DNA from 3 places in the Roseibium sp. AS2 genome. Region 2 is predicted to be linked to each of the others. Evidence: predicted binding sites of a transcription regulator. Region 2 holds the regulator's gene; each other region holds the start of a gene.

The links. The regulator LexA, encoded in region 2, represses DNA repair genes until DNA is damaged. The targets are predictions, from matches to a motif close to TGTTCNNNNTGTGTTCNG.
Region 1: a site for LexA is predicted at 4,103-4,120, ahead of WNZ15_RS05305 (UvrD-helicase domain-containing protein). Genes of this name have one in related genera too.
Region 3: a site for LexA is predicted at 2,545-2,562, ahead of WNZ15_RS12380 (YifB family Mg chelatase-like AAA ATPase). Genes of this name have one in related genera too.

What each region holds. Positions count from the first base shown of each region.
Region 1 is NZ_JBBMQN010000002.1:61,259-67,009, forward strand. It holds gene ligA (NAD-dependent DNA ligase LigA) at 1-1,421, shown strand, start outside; gene WNZ15_RS05300 (nitrate- and nitrite sensing domain-containing protein) at 1,742-3,739, shown strand; gene WNZ15_RS05305 (UvrD-helicase domain-containing protein) at 4,154-5,751, shown strand, end outside.
Region 2 is NZ_JBBMQN010000008.1:51,587-57,337, forward strand. It holds gene WNZ15_RS21305 (ComEC/Rec2 family competence protein) at 1-1,835, shown strand, start outside; gene lexA (transcriptional repressor LexA) at 1,872-2,582, opposite strand; gene WNZ15_RS21315 (hypothetical protein) at 2,730-3,605, opposite strand; gene WNZ15_RS21320 (acyl-CoA synthetase) at 3,602-5,182, opposite strand; gene WNZ15_RS21325 (alpha/beta hydrolase) at 5,349-5,751, shown strand, end outside.
Region 3 is NZ_JBBMQN010000004.1:92,233-97,983, forward strand. It holds gene WNZ15_RS12365 (hypothetical protein) at 1-937, shown strand, start outside; gene WNZ15_RS12370 (MFS transporter) at 939-2,093, shown strand; gene WNZ15_RS12375 (hypothetical protein) at 2,206-2,430, shown strand; gene WNZ15_RS12380 (YifB family Mg chelatase-like AAA ATPase) at 2,629-4,155, shown strand; gene WNZ15_RS12385 (BrnA antitoxin family protein) at 4,281-4,520, shown strand; gene WNZ15_RS12390 (hypothetical protein) at 4,680-4,988, shown strand; gene WNZ15_RS12395 (heavy metal-binding domain-containing protein) at 5,096-5,413, shown strand; gene WNZ15_RS12400 (GNAT family N-acetyltransferase) at 5,423-5,751, shown strand, end outside.

The DNA of each region.
Region 1 (5,751 bases), on a different contig from region 2:
GCGAGATGAGCGCGCTGCCGGAAGACACCCAGTTCGCCATGGCTGAATGTCTCGGCAGGTGGGGTTTCCAGATCAACCCGTTGATGAAGCGCTGTGAAAGCGTCGAGGAGCTTCTGGCCGTCTATCACCGCATCGAGGAAAGCCGGGCGCAGCTCGACTATGACATCGACGGTGTTGTCTACAAGGTCGACAGGCTGGACCTGCAGGAACGGCTCGGCTTCGTTTCGCGCTCGCCCCGCTGGGCGATCGCGCACAAGTTTCCCGCCGAACAGGCCTACACGATCCTGAACGACATCGAGATCCAGGTCGGCCGCACCGGCGCGCTGACGCCCGTCGCGAAGCTGGAGCCGATTACCGTCGGCGGTGTCGTGGTCTCCAATGCGACGCTTCACAACGAGGACTATATCAAGGGCATCGGCCAGGACGGCGAACCTTTGCGGGAAGGCAAGGACCTGCGCGTCGGCGATACGGTCAGGATCCAGCGGGCAGGGGATGTCATCCCGCAGATCGTCGATATCGACCTTGAAAAGCGCCCTGCGGACGCGAAGCCCTACGAGTTCCCGACGGTGTGTCCCGCCTGCGGCAGCCATGCCGTGCGTGAGGAAAACGAGAAGACCGGCCGGGTGGACGCGATACGTCGCTGCACCGGCGGTCTGATCTGCCCGGCGCAGGCCACGGAAAAGCTGAAGCACTTCGTTTCGCGCAATGCCTTCGACATCGAAGGCCTCGGCGACAAGCAGGTCGATGCGTTTTACCAGGAAAAACTTGTGACGACGCCGGCAGAGATCTTCACTCTGGAAGAGCGCGACAAGCAGTCCCTGACCAAGTTGCGCAATCGTGAAGGCTGGGGGGCCGTCTCGGCAAAGAACCTGTTCGGAGCCATCAATGCACGCCGGTCCATCGATCTCAACCGGTTCATCTTCGCGCTGGGTATCCGTCATGTCGGCGAGGGCAATGCCAAGCTGCTCGCGCGGGCTTATGGATCCTGGGATGCCTTTTATCAGGCCATGCAGGCGGCGCGTGATCCGAACGGGGAGGCCTGGGCGGAGCTGAACGACATCGACGGGGTCGGCCATATCGTTGCCGAGGCGCTGGTGGAATTTTTCGCTGAAGCCCATAACCGCGAGCAGTTGGACAAGCTGCTGGCGCAGGTGAGCCCGAAGGATGCGGAAAAGATCGAGGCGTCCGGATCTCCCGTCGCCGGCAAGACCGTCGTTTTCACCGGGTCACTGGAACAGATGACCCGGGACGAGGCCAAGGCCATGGCCGAGCGTTTCGGCGCCAAGGTGTCCGGCTCCGTGTCGAAGAAAACCGATCTCGTCGTGGCAGGGCCCGGCGCGGGCTCAAAGCTGAAAAAGGCCGCGGAGCTGGAGGTCGACGTGATTTCCGAGGATGACTGGTTCGATCTGGTCGGCGCATGAGGCTGCCGCTTGCTGTTGAGCCTGTATTTTGTCCCGGAAGCAGGTCGATATTTTGAACGTTTGGCGTCACGATAATCTCAGTAAATTGAAACTAGTAAAAACTACAATGTTTTTATTGCGTATATCTTCAATCGTGCATTGATTTAACTTGATGTGCGCCCCAAAAAATTCGATTTTTAATTATTTCACACGGTGATTTAAAGATTGAGTAATGGGTTCCGTACAGTTTCGGGAGAGTTATTTATTCCCGGAGGGCGATGTCCATGAAACGTATCAGGCTACAAGTCACGGTTCTTGCGTGTGTACCGATGATTGCCCTAATGGGTTTCGCAGCGTTCAGTGTCTATGAAAAAGCTGTCGAGCTGTCGCATCATTCGTTTATGCGGCCGATGACGAGAATTGCCGAAGATTCCGGCAATCTGGTGCACGAGCTGCAAAAAGAACGCGGCATGACTGTCAGCTTGATCAAGAGCGACTACGACACCGGCCTCGGTGGCAAGCTGAAAGCGCAACGCTCCAGCACGGATGCCGCGCTCAAGATATTCGACGACCATCTGGCATCACTGGAACTCAGCGACGACGACCTCATGAAGGATCTGCATCATGTCGCCGAGGAAGTGCACAAGATCACGACAGTTCGCAAGGAAGTGGATGGGAAGAAACTTCAGGTGAAGGATGTTCTCAAGCATTATTCGCACGAAGTGGAAGAGCTGATCCATGTCGTGGGGATTACAACGGAGGTGAGCCCTTCCAAAGAAATAACCGCTGAACTTCTGCCTTACCTGACGATTGTCGAAGCGATGGAGTCCGGCGGGCTGGAACGGGCGACGGGTGCGGCCCTGCTGAACGAGTTCAACGCCACCGGCAAGATCGATTCAACGATCTACAGATCGGTCATCACCAACTACGGCGGGGAAAGTGCCTTTTTGAAGGAGTTCAAATCGGTTGCCATTCCCGAACAGAAAGAACTCTGGAAGAAGATGGTTACGGGAGCCGATCTCGATCAGGCACTGGCCTGGCGCGATCTGATCCACACTCTGCCTCAGACGCAGGATGCCGAAGGTCTTGAGGGGGCGGTATGGTTTGCCATGGCAACCAAACGGCTGAACCTCATGAAGAAGTTCTCCGATGAACTCATTCACAGGGCGGAAGCGGCCGCCGATGCGGATGTCGCCAGGCTTTCACAGCAGGTTTTCTGGCTTTCGGTCCTTGCAGTTGTCTTTGTTGTTGCCACGCTTGCCCTGGTTATCTGGCAGGTCCGTTCGATCACAAATACCCTGGTCCGGCAGCGGGACAGTGTCACCAGCCTTGTCGACGGCGATCTGGATGTCGTGATCATGGACACGGACAGGCCTGACGAAATTGGCGATATCGCCCGTGCGTCTGCTGTTTTCCGAGACAATCTGCGCCATCAGCGCGAGATGGAGGAAGAGACAGCGGCAAGGCGGGAAGCGCGCCAGAAGCGCGCCGAGCAGTTGGAAAACGCCATTCACCATTTCGAGACTTCGGTGTCGACGATCCAGGAACAGCTTTCCACGGAGACCGAAGGCATGAGGTCCAGTGTCGGCGAGATGATCAAGATCGCCATGCATGCCGACGAAAGCGCCAAGGCTGCCGACGCGGCCACCGGTCAGGCGACCGCAAACGTTCAGACCGTTGCGTCAGCCGCCGCCGAGCTGTCCGCCTCCATCGGCGAAATTTCGCGGCAGGCGAACTCAGCCACGGAAATCTCTGCAGATGCGTCCGAAACCGCAATCTCGGCGGACCGGGATATTTCGCTTCTCGCGGAAACTGCGGACAAGATCGGCGAAGTTGTCGAAATCATCCGGGCAATCGCGGAACAGACCAACCTCCTGGCCCTGAACGCGACGATCGAGGCCGCGCGTGCGGGTGAAGCCGGCAAGGGCTTCGCGGTGGTTGCCGCGGAAGTCAAGGAACTGTCCACGCAGACGGCGAAGGCAACCGACGAGATCGCGAGCCAGATCACCGGGGTTCAGAATTCGACACAGAAGTCGGTTGCTGCCATCCGGTCGATTGTCGAGCGGATCCAGGAAGTCCAGTCGGTGTCGGAAACCATTTCGACGTCCGTCGACGAGCAGAGCGCGGCAACGAGCGAGATCACCCAGAGCATCACCTTCGCGTCGGACGGTGCCACCTCGGCGGCCTCGAATGTTGCCGAAGTGTCCAGTTCGATCGATCAGACCCGGGACCAGTCGCAAGTGATGAGCCAGTCCGCCGAACAACTGGGCCTGGTGGCTGCGGATCTTTCCCAGGCCGTCAATCAGTTCCTTGGAGAGGTGCGCGAACAGGTGGCCTGAACCAGGCCGTGCCTGCCATAGCATTGCAGACAAACCAGAGGCCGGCGTCATCAGGACGCCGGCCTTTGCCGTGGCCGCATAAATTACGGTATGCATCAAAGGCGGTGCTGAATGTGTTGGTCCTGGACTGGCCGCCCGTTGACACCCGCCTCGACAAGGCGGAACTCGACCGGGAGGGACAAGCGGCGTCACGGCCTTTCCGAAACCTGCTCAAACGACGGCACCCAGTTCAGTCCCCCAAAGACTTTTCTTGCCGATCTGTGCGGCGAGCAAGTATCGCCGGTCAATGGCTTCAGGTTTCCGGTACGGCCACCACGTCTTGTCCCCATCAATTCCCTGATCTGCGCCTCGCCAGCGCCGCTTTGTTGCTATAATGTTCTCGCAAAGACCTCTTGGCAACCGGACCAGTAAACCATGGCAGACCCGGACGGGTATGACGATCCATTTGACGATCCTTTTCAGCCCGTCGGAACCAGGGCGGAGCCGGCTCCCGCACCTGTGCGCCCGCAAGGGGGGATCGCCGCCCGGGCGATGGCAGCCCGGCGGGCGCCTGATTATCTGACCGGACTGAACCCGGAGCAGCGGCTTGCCGTGGAAACAACGGAGGGTCCGCTGCTTGTGCTGGCCGGCGCGGGAACGGGCAAGACCCGCGTTCTGACCACCCGGATTGCGCATATTCTGGCGTCAGGTCTGGCGCGCCCTTTCGAGATCCTTGCCGTCACCTTCACCAACAAGGCCGCGCGGGAGATGAAGGAACGCATCGCGGGCTTTGTCGGCGGCAATGTCGAGGGCATGGCCTGGCTCGGCACCTTCCATTCCATCTGTGTGAAGATCCTGCGCAAGCATGCCGAACTGGTGGGCCTGCAATCCAGTTTCTCCATTCTCGACACGGACGACCAGATCCGCCTGATCAAGCAGATCATCCAGGCCGAGGGGCTGGACGACAAGCGCTGGACCGCCAAGGCCTTCGCCGGGATGCTCGACGGCTGGAAGAACCGTGCCCTGACCCCGGATCAAGTGCCCGAGGGAGAGGCGCGCGCGTTCGCCAACGGCAAGGGCCGCAAGCTTTACGAGCAATACCAGGAACGTCTTTCGATCTTGAACGCGGCCGATTTCGGGGATCTGCTTCTGCACGTGATCACCCTGTTCAAGAGCCGTCCGGACGTCCTTGCGGAGTATCAGCGGCGCTTCCGCTACATGCTGGTCGACGAATACCAGGACACCAACATTGCCCAGTATCTGTGGCTGCGCCTGTTGGCCCAGGGCAACCCGAATGTCTGCTGCGTCGGCGATGACGATCAGTCGATCTACGGTTGGCGCGGGGCCGAGGTCGACAACATCCTGCGCTTCGAGCACGACTTCAAGGGCGCGGAAGTGATCCGTCTGGAACGCAATTACCGCTCGACCAGCCATATTCTGGCAACCGCATCTCATCTGATCTCCTTCAACGAAGGCCGTCTCGGCAAGACGCTGTTCACCGATTTCGACGAACCTGACCACGACCTGGTGGCCGTTGCCTCGGTCTGGGATTCCGAGGAAGAGGCGCGCAGCATCGGCGACGAAATCGAGGCCCTGCAGGCAAAAGGGCATGCATTGAACGAAATGGCGGTGCTGGTGCGGGCCTCGTTCCAGATGCGCGAGTTCGAGGACCGTTTCGTCACACTCGGGCTGAACTACAGGGTCATCGGTGGGCCGCGTTTCTATGAGCGCATGGAAATCCGGGACGCCATGGCCTATCTCCGCTGTGTTGCGCAGCCGGCGGACGATCTGGCGTTCGAGAGGATCGTCAACACGCCGAAGCGCGGCCTCGGCGACGCGACGCTGAAACTGGTGCATGGCCTCGCCCGTGCCGAGCGTATTCCGCTGATGCAGGCCGCCAGTCAATTGATCGATACGGAAGAGCTGAAGCCCAAGCCGCGCAATGCCCTGAAGACCGTGCTCGACAACTTCGAGCGCTGGCGGCGTCAGCTCGATCAGATCAGGCATACCGAGCTTGCCGAAATCATTCTCGA
Region 2 (5,751 bases):
GGGTCGGGGAAACCATCCGCGTGCGGGCACGGCTGTTTCCACCCATGGGGCCGGTCTATCCCGGCGGATACGACTTTTCCTTCCACGCCTATTTCACCGGTATCGGAGCAACCGGCTTCAACTACGGTCCTGCAAGCGTGACCGGCACGGACCCCGGATCGGTCAGGATGGCGGCATCGGCGCGCGTCGCGCAACTGCGTGAAGGACTGGCCGGGCGCATACGCTCGCTGTTGTCCGACAGGCCCGAAACCGCGCTGATCGTCGCGCTGCTTGTGGGAGACCGCTCCGGCATCACCGAGGAGCAGGAAGCGGTTTTGCGCGCCGCGGGGCTGGCGCATATCCTGGCGATTTCCGGATTGCACATGGCTCTGTTTGCCGGTGGTGCTTATGGCGCTGTTCTGCTGTTGCTGGCGAGCGTCCCGGCACTGACCCTTCGCTGGCCGATCCACAAGTGGGCGGCTCTCGCCGCGCTGGCCGCCGCTGTGGTCTATCTGGTGCTCTCGGGTGCGGCCGTGGCGACGCAGCGGTCGTTCCTAATGATTGCGATTGTCTTCCTGGGTATCCTGGTCGGCCGGCGCGGCGTTACTCTGCGCAGTGTCGCGATCGCGGGTCTGGCGTTGCTGCTGATTGCGCCCGAACGCCTGTTTTTTCCCGGATTTCAGATGTCCTTTGCCGCAGTGATCTGCCTGGTCGCGGTGTATGATCTCTGGCGCCGGCGCGACCGGGAGCTAACGGCCCGGGCCGCACGACCGGAAGGCCTGAAGCTGCTGATGTCGCATCTGGCAAAATGGAGCGCGGGGCTGTTCATCACCGCGCTTGTGGCCGGTCTGGCGACCGGGATCATCGGCGCGCATCATTTTGGACGGGTCGCCCCTTACGGGCTGATTGGCAACATGCTGGGAATGCCGGTGTTCTCGCTTCTGGTCATGCCCATGGGGGTGCTTGCCCTCGTGCTGATGCCATTCGGTCTGGCGGGACTGCCTCTGGCCGTCATGTCGTTCGGCGTATCCGTGCTCCTGAAGATCGCTGAATTCACCGCCGGGCTCGATGCGGGTGACGGGGTGACAGGCAGGCTGGACGGCGCGGCGGCGCTGCTGTTGCTCTGCGCCCTGTTCACCGGGCTGCTGCTGCCCGGGCGCACACGTCTGTGCGCGGCGCTGCCGCTGGCGGCGGGAATCCTCATCGCCGTCGACTCGCGTCCGCCGGACATTCAGATCGCCGCCTCCGGCGGTCGTGTCGCGGCGCGTGATGACGGCGGTCTGCTACGGTTTTCCGGTCGAAAGTCCGCCTTCCTGACGGAACTCTGGTTCCAGTACGAAGGGGTTTCGCCGGACGCGATTGGATCGCGCAAGATGAATTCGGAGCAAAGGCGGTGCGACCCGCTCGGATGTGTTGTGCACGCTTATTCGGTTGCCGGTGAGCGCACCGGGACAAAGGAGAGGTCTGTTGCCATCGCCTTGCCGAAAACCCTGGAGGCTTCGGATGACGATTGCCGGTATGCGGATATTATCGTGAGCGATCAGATCGTGCAGGAAGACTGCCGTGCGCGACTGGTTCTTGGCCCGGAAGTCAGAACCTCCAGGGGCGCTGTTTCCATCTGGCTGTCAGCGGACGGACCACGCGCGAGCATGTCCGGTCAGCAAGGAAAAGAAAGAGAAAATGGAAAAGCAGAGGCACCAGCGCCACCGCTTCCGGTCGATCAAAACCGAAACGGCCGGGCTCCCGTGATCAGCAGAGTGATCTACGCAATTCCGGATCCGCCGAGACCATGGCACAGGCAGGGAACGGTGACGCGCGCATATCTGCGCCGCGCCGCGCGTGCCGATAAGGACTGACCGGCGGCATTGCCGGGCGTTGTCTGGCGTTGCCGCTCAATATTGGCGGAAGAGAGCGACCAGCCGTCCCTGAACGCGGACCCGGCCAGGGCCGAAGATACGCGTTTCATAGGCCGGGTTAGCAGCCTCCAGCGCAATGGAGGCTCCCTTCTTGCGCAGTCGCTTCAGCGTTGCTTCCTCTTCATCCACCAACGCGACGACGATATCTCCGCTGTCCGCATTATCCGTCCGGCGGATCAGCACGGTGTCGCCGTCGAGGATGCCGGCCTCGATCATGGAATCGCCCCGCACTTCAAGAGCATAGTGTTCCCCCTTGCCAAGCAATTCCTGCGGCACGGTGATCGAATGGCTGTGGGTCTGGATGGCCTCGATGGGAACACCGGCGGCAATGCGGCCCATGACCGGGATTTCCGTCCCGGCGGACACCGGTTCTTCCACCTGTTTGGTGAACTCCGGTTTGCCAAGCGAGCCTTCGATCACTTCGGGAGAGAAACTGCCGCGTGCGCGCGGCGCGCCCAGACCCGGCGCGATCGAGTCTGGCAGGCGGACCACTTCCATGGCCCGGGCCCTGTTGGGCAGGCGCCGGATGAAGCCACGTTCCTCCAGGGCGGTAATAAGGCGGTGAATGCCGGATTTGGACCTGAGATCCAGCGCGTCCTTCATTTCGTCGAAAGACGGCGGAACACCGGTTTCCTTCAGTCTTTCGTGAATGAACATGAGCAGTTCATACTGCTTGCGCGTCAACATGTCGGTATCCCCTGGCCGCGAAATAGGCTGGTACAAATCAAGAACATGGTACCTGTTCCCATTGTGTTCTGCAAGGGTAAATGTTCTCTTACTGTTCCTGATCAACCTGCACGCCGGTCGTGGCGGCACGTTCGCCCGCCCAAGGGGTCACTCCGGCACTGCGGTGCCCCTGATCAGGAGCTCGCAGGTAACAAGTGTCGGTGCGGTTCCGGGGCGCACGATACCCTGGTGAAGGGCTCCCTCCAGATCGACGCCACGTACGGGAAGCCTGAGCGGCGTGTCGCCGGTTTTTCCCGCGCCGGACCGCACAAGGATTTCCGATATCAGGCCGGTCATCGGGGATGTTTCCCGGAACGCCGCGCCGGCGAGACTGCCGAGGCCGAAAACCTCAAAGTCCGGTTCCGCCAGAGCCGCGGCGAGTGCTGTCACACTGTCATGCAGGTCAGCGAACGGCGCGAGGGTGGTGATGAGGGCGTTGTGAGGCCTGGTCGAGGCCCGCAGGTCGTCCGGTCTGACCCGAAACAGGGTGAATTCGGTCTCCGGATCCTCCGCGGCTTCGAATTTGGCGCCCTTAATGCCGTAGCCCGTGATCCGCGCGGCCTCGGCCGTTGCCAGCGTTTGCGGCAGCAAGTGGCCGAGATGGCCGGTGCCGCCTTCGTGCCAGCATGCGTGGATATGGGCAAACCATTGACCGTCCTTCCAGCCGAGGATGGCCACGGCTTCGTCCAGAACGGCGCCGCCGGAGGTTCTCGTGTCGCTGTACCAGGCGGCGTGACGGTCGTCGATGGCCCGGTCCGGCATGACATAATCGAAAGGCGCCAGCGCCAGTCCACCGAGGTCGAGCACCGCGGAGCCGCACCCCTTCTGGTCGGCGAAGCTGCCCAGCGCTTCGATCAGGGGCGCGCCGCCGTCAAGCTCAAGCGAGATCGGGTCCGCGCGGCAGGTCATGCCGGGGCTGCGGTCCGTGGCTGCGGGTCCGGGATGCCGGATGTCCGCGAGGCTGATCGGGGCGGGCCGTCTCACAGAAGACCCTTCTCGTCCAGATGGTCGCGCACCAGTTTCTTCGTGACCTTGCCATAGGCGCTGGTCGGCATCTGCGCGATGAAGAGATAGCGGGCGGGCAGTTTGTATCGGGCGACACGGTCCTGCAGGAACGCGGTGAGGTCCTGGGGATCCGGTGTGGCGCCATCCGCCGTCACGCATACCGCCAGGCCGACTTCGCCCCATTGCGGGTCCGGAATACCGAGTATGGCGACTTCCGAAATCGCCGGATGGGCGAGCAGGACCTCTTCCACTTCCTTGGGGTAGACGTTGGAGCCGCCGGAAATATACATGTCCGACGCTCGGCCGGTCAGATACAGAAACCGCTGCGCGTCCATGTGGCCGATATCGCCCGTGCGGAACCAGCCGTTTCGGAAGGAGGCTGCATTGGCGGCATCGTCGTCTAGATAACCGGCACAGACAGCCGCGCCGATGACGCAGACCTCCCCGGTCCGGTGTGGCGGCAGGATAGCGCCGGTCTCGTCCTGGATGGAAACCTCGATCCCGGTCCTTTCGGTGCCACAGGTGCCGATACGCGTCTGCGGGCCGTCTTCCAGACAGTGGTCCTGCGGACGCAGCACCGTGATATTGCCGGTCACTTCGCCGAGACCATAGTACTGCACCAGAACCTTGCCGAGTTTCTCAAGCGCCTTTTTCTGGTCCTCGCGATACATCGGTGCGCCGGCATAGATGACGTGGCGCAGGCTGGAATGGTCGAACCGGCCCACCGCCGGGTCCTCGACCAGCCGCTTGACGATGGTCGGGACGGTGAAGAGATTGCTGATCCTGTGTTTCTCAATCAGTTCAAAGGCAACAGCCGGGGAAAAGCCGCCCGCTGGCATCAGCACATGGGCCGCGCCTGTGGGAAGCTGCGCGATCTGGTGCAGACCGGCCCCATGGGACAGGGGAGCAATCACCAGGGAGGCGTCCTCTTCGGTGGTGCCCGGCAACAGGTCGGCCATGTAGTTGACGCAGACAAAGCCGATCTGGCCGTGGCTGAGCACCACGGCCTTGGGCCGTCCGGTCGAGCCCGAGGTGAAAAACAGCCAGCAAGGCGTGGTATAGTCGACAGCGGCGTTCGCGACCGTGCTTCCCGTATGACTGGCGACGAGATCCCCGTAGTCCTGGCCGAAATCGCTCGCACCGATACTGATGCAGCCCGCAAGGTCCGGACAGGCGGTTCCGACTGCGGCTGCCTGCGCGCCAAAGTCGGCGTCGCACAGAAAGACCTTGGCCCGGGCCTTCTCCGCGGCATAGGCGGTTTCGCCGGGAGCCTGCCGGAAATTGCAGGGCACCCAGAGCGCTCCGAGCCGGAAGGCGGCGAGCATGATCTCGGTCATCTGATTCGAGTTGCGGGCCTGCACCAGCAGGCTGTCCCCTTTGGACACGCCGAACTCGGTTGCAAGGGCATGCGCGAGTGCGCTGACACGCGAATCGAGGTCCGCCCAGCTCCAGCTGCGCTGGTCCTGTATGATGGCCGGTCTGTCGGGCCAGCGGGCCGCATTTTTCGACAGGAATTGCGCCAGGTTGACCACCCGGTTGGAACAGCGCGCCACCATCCGCGTTTATCTCCCGCGTTTGTTTGTTCGTTTGTTGTTGGAGAAACGTTAGGTCGGCGAGGGACGGTTTGACAAGCTGTGTCGCAAGAGCCGGATCATTTCGCTTTCGCTCCAAATCGTGCAGGATGCGCGCCCACGGGTCGAGGGACTTTGCCGAGGTTGATGAATGACTGAAACGATGATCACGGACTGGGACGACGCTTACGCGAATGCGGCGCACATACCCGGTGCGGAGGCGTATATCGAGCGCTGGGCGGAAGATGCCGCCGAATTCCGAAAGTCCTGGATGGAGAAGGATCTCGACATCGTCTACGGGGAGGGCGCCCGCCGGCGATTCGACATGTTTCGTCCCGATCGGGCTTCGAAAGGCCTCGTTGTCTTCGTCCATGGCGGCTACTGGTTGCGCTTCGACAAGACATTCTGGTCGCATTTTTCCGGTGGAGCGCTCGCCGGAGGCTGGACCACCTGCATGCCGTCCTACGATCTGGCCCCGGCCGTTGGCATTGCGGATATCACCGGTGAAATCGCCGCTGCGATTACGGCAGCCGCCCGACGGGTCGGCGGCCCCA
Region 3 (5,751 bases), on a different contig from region 2:
CACAGAATTCAGTCTCGATTGCATCCTGACCCAGGACAACAGGCTGAAATACACCAATGCCGGCACCGCGGAGACAGCGACCGGTCACCTGGACGAAGTCTTTCAGCTGATGCGCCAGTTGAACGAAGCCGGACTTTCATCGGACACGCTGGGACAATCGGGCGCGAGCGGGCGCGCGTTCAGGGACGCGCTCGAACAGAGTTGCAGGGCGATCGCGGATGCGGTCAAAGGCGAACCGCTGATCTATGTCGAACTCGGCCCGGAACCGGTCAAGACGCGCTTCATTCTCATGACCCTGCTCGGGCTCGGTGTCACCGTCGAACGCTATATCGCCGTCGACATCAACCCGAAGTCGTCCGGCCCCATGGAAGCGGCGCTGAAGGACATATTGCCGGACACACCACTTTCGTTCGTCACCGCCTCCTTCGACTCGTTCCGGTTGGCCGAGGAAGTCCAGGACAGTGACGCGCCGGCGGTGGTCACGATGCTCGGTTTTCAGGAGGGCAACGACGACCCCTTCATCGTCAATGACTGGCTTCGCAACATCGCCCGTCCCGGCGACCTTCTGCTGTCGGAAAGCCAACTCTATGTCGCCAACCAGATCGACAAGATCTCCGGGTTCTACGCTCACCCGGCCATGCAGCGGTTTTCGCGCATTGCCTTCGAGCGGACAGTCGACCGGACCCTGCCGACCCTGAACAGGTTCTTTCTGCTGCCGGTCGCGATCCGGGACGGTCAGTGCGCGCATGTCGCCATTCTCGCCGAGGAATACGCAAACGCAATCAATGGAAGAAACTTGCATGTTTCCAACTTCTGCCTGAAACTCAGCCTCGACCAGTACCGCCACTACAGGCTGGAAGGCGGCCATTTCAGCATAGTCGGCGAGAGCTGTACGGATGACCAAACACTTCACTTCCAGCTCTCCCGCCGGGTATGAGATGAACCGGAATCAGACCCGTGGCCTGACCGCTGCGGGACTGGCCATCGTCGCGGTCACCTATGGTCTGGCACGCTACTGTTTCGGCCTGTTTCTGCCCGATATCCGTCAGGAATTCGGGCTGTCGTCCGAACTGATCGGCTTGATTGCCGGCCTGTCCTACATGGGTTATCTCGCGGCGACCTTCACCGGTTCCTGGCTGTCGACCGTGTTCGAACCACGGCTGCCGATCCTGCTCGGCGGAATTGCGGCGACCGTCGGCATGGGCCTGATCGCCTGGTCGCCGACACCGGCCGTCCTCGCCGCCGGCGTGTTTGTGGCCGGCACCAGTCCGGGCCTCGCCTATCCTCCGTTTTCCGATGTCATCGTCCGGCACACGGAGGCGAGCCGGCAGAATGTCGTCTATGCCTGGATCAATTCAGGCACCGGATTCGGGGTCGCCTTTGCCGGTCCGCTGGCCCTTTATGCCGGTGGAGACTGGCGCCTGGCCTGGCTGGTCTTTGCCGCCCTGGCGCTTGCGATCACCTTCTGGAACGCGCTCGCGCTGCCGCGTCGCAACGTGCATTCCGAAACCGGCCCGCGGGCGGTGCCGCTCCGGATCCTGATGGACAGGACCGCCCGGACACTCTTCGTGTCGGCGTTTCTGTTCGGTGTCGTCACCGCGGTCTACTGGACCTATGCGGTGGAACTGCTGACCATGCTGACGGGCAATCCCCGCGACGCGGTCCTTTTCTGGATCGTCCTGGGCATCGCGGGCGTCACCGGCTGCTTCGCGGGCGGTCTGGTCAACCGCTGGGGCCTCGGCGGCACCTATCGCCTGCTCGCGATCCTGGTCGGTGCATCTGTCGGCACACTCCCGCTGCTGGTCGAAACCAGGATTGGCATCTACCTGTCCGCCGCCTGTTTCGGTGCGGGTTTCATCGTGATGACCGCCCTGCTCGGCATGTGGAGCATGCGGATTTTCCGCGCGGCGCCCTCCGTCGGCTTCGGCTTCACCTTCTTTCTGCTCTCCCTGGGCCAGGGGGTCGGGCCGGTCCTGAGCGGTTTCCTGATCCCGGTGACCGGACATTCCATGCTGTTTTTCGCCGCCGGGCTCATGTGCTGCGGGTTGGCGGCAGTCAGAATTTCAGACGCGGCGGCAGCGCGGTTGCCATAACAGCCGGTTATGGTCATCCGATTTCGCATAACCGCTAATTGCTGGCAATTCTCATTAAGTGCATGCAAGATCATGACACGCTATGATTGTCAGTATACGTGTGATTGGATCCATGATTATCGCCACGTCAACCAAGACCGGTGCCAGCCTCGACATGGAATTGTGCCGGGCCATGTATGAAAAAGACCCGGACAAGATGATCGAGCTGGTCTCGAAATGGCTCGAGGTCAACCGGTTGGAAACGAGCGACAGGTTCTGTATTCCCGAATATCTGAGCGACGTCCTGTCCCGCACAGGCGGTCCCACCGGCAACTGGCGCCGCACCCTGGCGTCCTGATCCGCTCCTGATCGGACCTGCTGACATTCTCCACTGCCCTGCCGGATATCCGGTTGACGCCATAGCGGCTTCCGCTGCGTCTCCGGTTTCGCCCGACGTCAGGCTCGGCCTTTTTGTTCCATATTTGTTCTTGAACATCCTGCCGTTGTGTGCTTGTCTTCGACACCCTTTCAGGTAGATAGATCGAAGAGCGCGGACATGGTCAGCAAGGTCACCACAGTCGCCTTTCAGGGCATTGAGGCCGTGCCGGTGGACGTGCAGGTGCATGTCGGCCCGGGCATGGTCGCCTTCAATGTGGTCGGCCTGCCGGACAAGGCGGTCGGCGAAAGCCGGGAGCGTGTGCGCGCAGCGCTGTCCGCGTCGGGTCTGGCCCTGCCGGCCAAGCGCGTCACGGTCAACCTCGCGCCCGCGGACCTGCCCAAGGAAGGCTCCCATTACGATCTGCCGATCGCGCTCGGGGTCATGGCCGCCATCGGCGCGATACCTGCCGAATTTCTCCACGGCTACGCCGTTCTGGGGGAACTCGGCCTGGACGGCACCCTGGCTCCTGTCGCAGGTGTGCTGCCGGCGGCCATGGGGGCGTCCGCCCTCGGCAAGGGCCTGATCTGCCCCGCGGCCAGCGGCAGCGAAGCCGCCTGGGCCGACAGGGACATGGACATTCTGGCACCTCGTTCCCTCATTCAGCTTGCCAATCACTTCAAGGGCACGCAGGTGCTCAGCCGTCCCGTCGCGAAATTGCACGGCAATGCCGGGCCGCTGCCGGATCTCGCCGAGGTCAAGGGCCAGGAAACAGCCCGCAGGGCGCTCGAAATTGCCGCCGCCGGGGGCCACAATCTGCTGATGACCGGCCCGCCCGGATCGGGCAAGTCCATGCTGGCCAGCCGGCTGCCGTCGATCCTGCCGCCACTGACCCCGCGCGAGCTTCTGGAAGTCTCGATGATCGCCTCGCTGGCGGGAGAACTGGCCGAAGGCAAGCTGACCGACCGGCGGCCGTTCCGGGCACCGCATCATTCCGCCTCCATGGCGGCGCTGGTCGGTGGCGGCCTGAAGGCCCGGCCCGGGGAAGTCTCGCTCGCCCACAACGGCGTCCTGTTTCTGGACGAACTGCCCGAATTCACACCCCAGGTGCTCGACAGTCTGCGCCAGCCGCTGGAATCCGGCGAGGCGGTGATTGCCCGCGCCAACCACCGGGTCACCTATCCGGCGCGCATCCAGATGGTGGCCGCCATGAACCCGTGCCGTTGCGGCCATGCGGGCGAGCCGGGCCACCAGTGCCGCCGCGGCGAACGCTGCGTGACCGATTATCAGGCCCGGATTTCCGGCCCGCTGCTCGACAGGATCGACGTCAGGATCGAGGTTCCGGCGGTGACCGCCGCCGATCTGATCGGCACGGCCGCAAGCGAAAGCTCCGCCACCGTTGCCGCCCGCGTGGCGGACGCGAGGAAAATCCAGCTGGAGCGTTTCCTTGAGCTCGGCATCGCCTGCCGGACAAATGCCCAGGCACCCGCATCCGCCGTCGAGACCCTGGCCCGGCCCGACGCCAAGGGCCTGGCGTTCCTGCGCGATGTCGCCGAACGCATGGCGCTCAGCGCCCGCGGCTACCACCGTGTCCTGAAGCTGGCGCGCACCCTGGCCGATCTCGACACTGTCGACCAGGTCGGCCGAATCCACCTTGCCGAAGCCCTGAGCTACCGCGGCGAGGACCGGTCCCGCCGGGCGGCGTGATGGATCAGGCCTTCGGCTTTACGGTCCGCACGGCAAGGCTGGCCTGACAACATCATTTTAATCTCCGTACGCCCGAGGTTTCGAGCTATGCTGGGCGATACATTCTCACGCATTGGAAACAGATCATGGCTCGTCCGCCCCGCCGACATACCACCGCCATCGAACAGGCCGAAGCCCTGTTCAAATCGGCGACGACAAAGCCGGTCGAAGAAACGCCCAGACCGGTCAGAACGGCGATGCCCGTGGGCAAGGAGACAGTGTCCGTGCGCCTCGACCGGGATGTTCTGGAACATTTCCAGGACGACGGCCCCGGCTGGCAGGACCGTATCAACGCCGCACTCAGGAAGGCCGCAGGTCTGAGTTAGGGTCCGGACCTGCAAAAGAGGTCGCACTGGTTTGAAACGGTTTGCTCCTCCCGAGGTCAACCCGATCGACTCCGCACCATATGGAAATGACCACACCCCGCATTGTCGGCGCCACCAACCGGGCACCGATAAGCGTCTTGTTAGGATATGCGTGCAAGAATGCCGCAACGTGAAGCTCCGGTGCGCCCGTCGGAGCCGCGGAACTGCCGCGCCCGTGACGCCTGTCCTCCCGAACCCGGGGCAGACGGGCTGCTGAAACGACACAGCGGAACCCTGTGGTTGGCCAACGAGATGAAACTGACAGACAGGCCGGACGAGCCGGAAAAGTCGTTCTCGAACCCGGACGGGTTTCCCCGGCGCCTGCAACGCGGCGGTGAGGCCGGCCCGGTTGAGCTGACGCTGTTCACGCTGGCGGTCGCGACGGCGACCCTTTTGACCCTGACAACAATCCTGATGCAGGTGCTCTGACCCGGCTCCACCGCGGGCCCGGCATGCACGCCAACGCCCGGGGTTGCTTGCATTGGGCCCGCCCGCTTCCCATCTCCGTGATCTGCGCTGCAATCAGGGAGAACGGCATGCTTGTCACCACCACGAACACCATTCAGGGCAAGGATCTGGACTACAAGGGTCTGGTGACCGGCGAGGCGATCCTCGGGGCGAACCTCTTCAAGGATCTGTTCGCCGGCATTCGCGACATTGTCGGCGGCCGCTCCGGCGCTTATGAGGAAGAACTGGCCAAGGCACGCAAGATAGCCGTCGACGAAATGTGCCAGCAGGCCCGGGCCATGGGCGCCAACGCCGTGATCGGCGTCGATCTCGACTACGAGACCGTCGGCCAGAACGGGTCCATGCTGATGGTCAGCGCCACCGGAACCGCGGTGATTGTTCGATAGAGGCTGCCCATGCAAGCCGACATCCGCGTTGCGGCCGGGTTCCCCGAGGCCCAGCGGCCCGTGGCCGCGCGTCTTTTCTGGGCCGCCTTTTCCGGCAAGCTCGGCAGGATCCTGGCGCCGGAAGACAAGGCGTTGCGCCTGATCGCGCGTCTCCTCGACCCGCGTTTTGCGGTCAGCGCCACCGACGGTGACGGCACCCTTCTGGGCCTCGCCGGCTACAAGACCCGGGACGGCGCCCTGATCGGCGGCGGCCTCCCGGACATGGCGTCGATCTATGGTCCCTTCGGCGGGCTCTGGCGCGGAGTGCTGCTGGACCTGCTCGACCGCGCCGTCGAGCC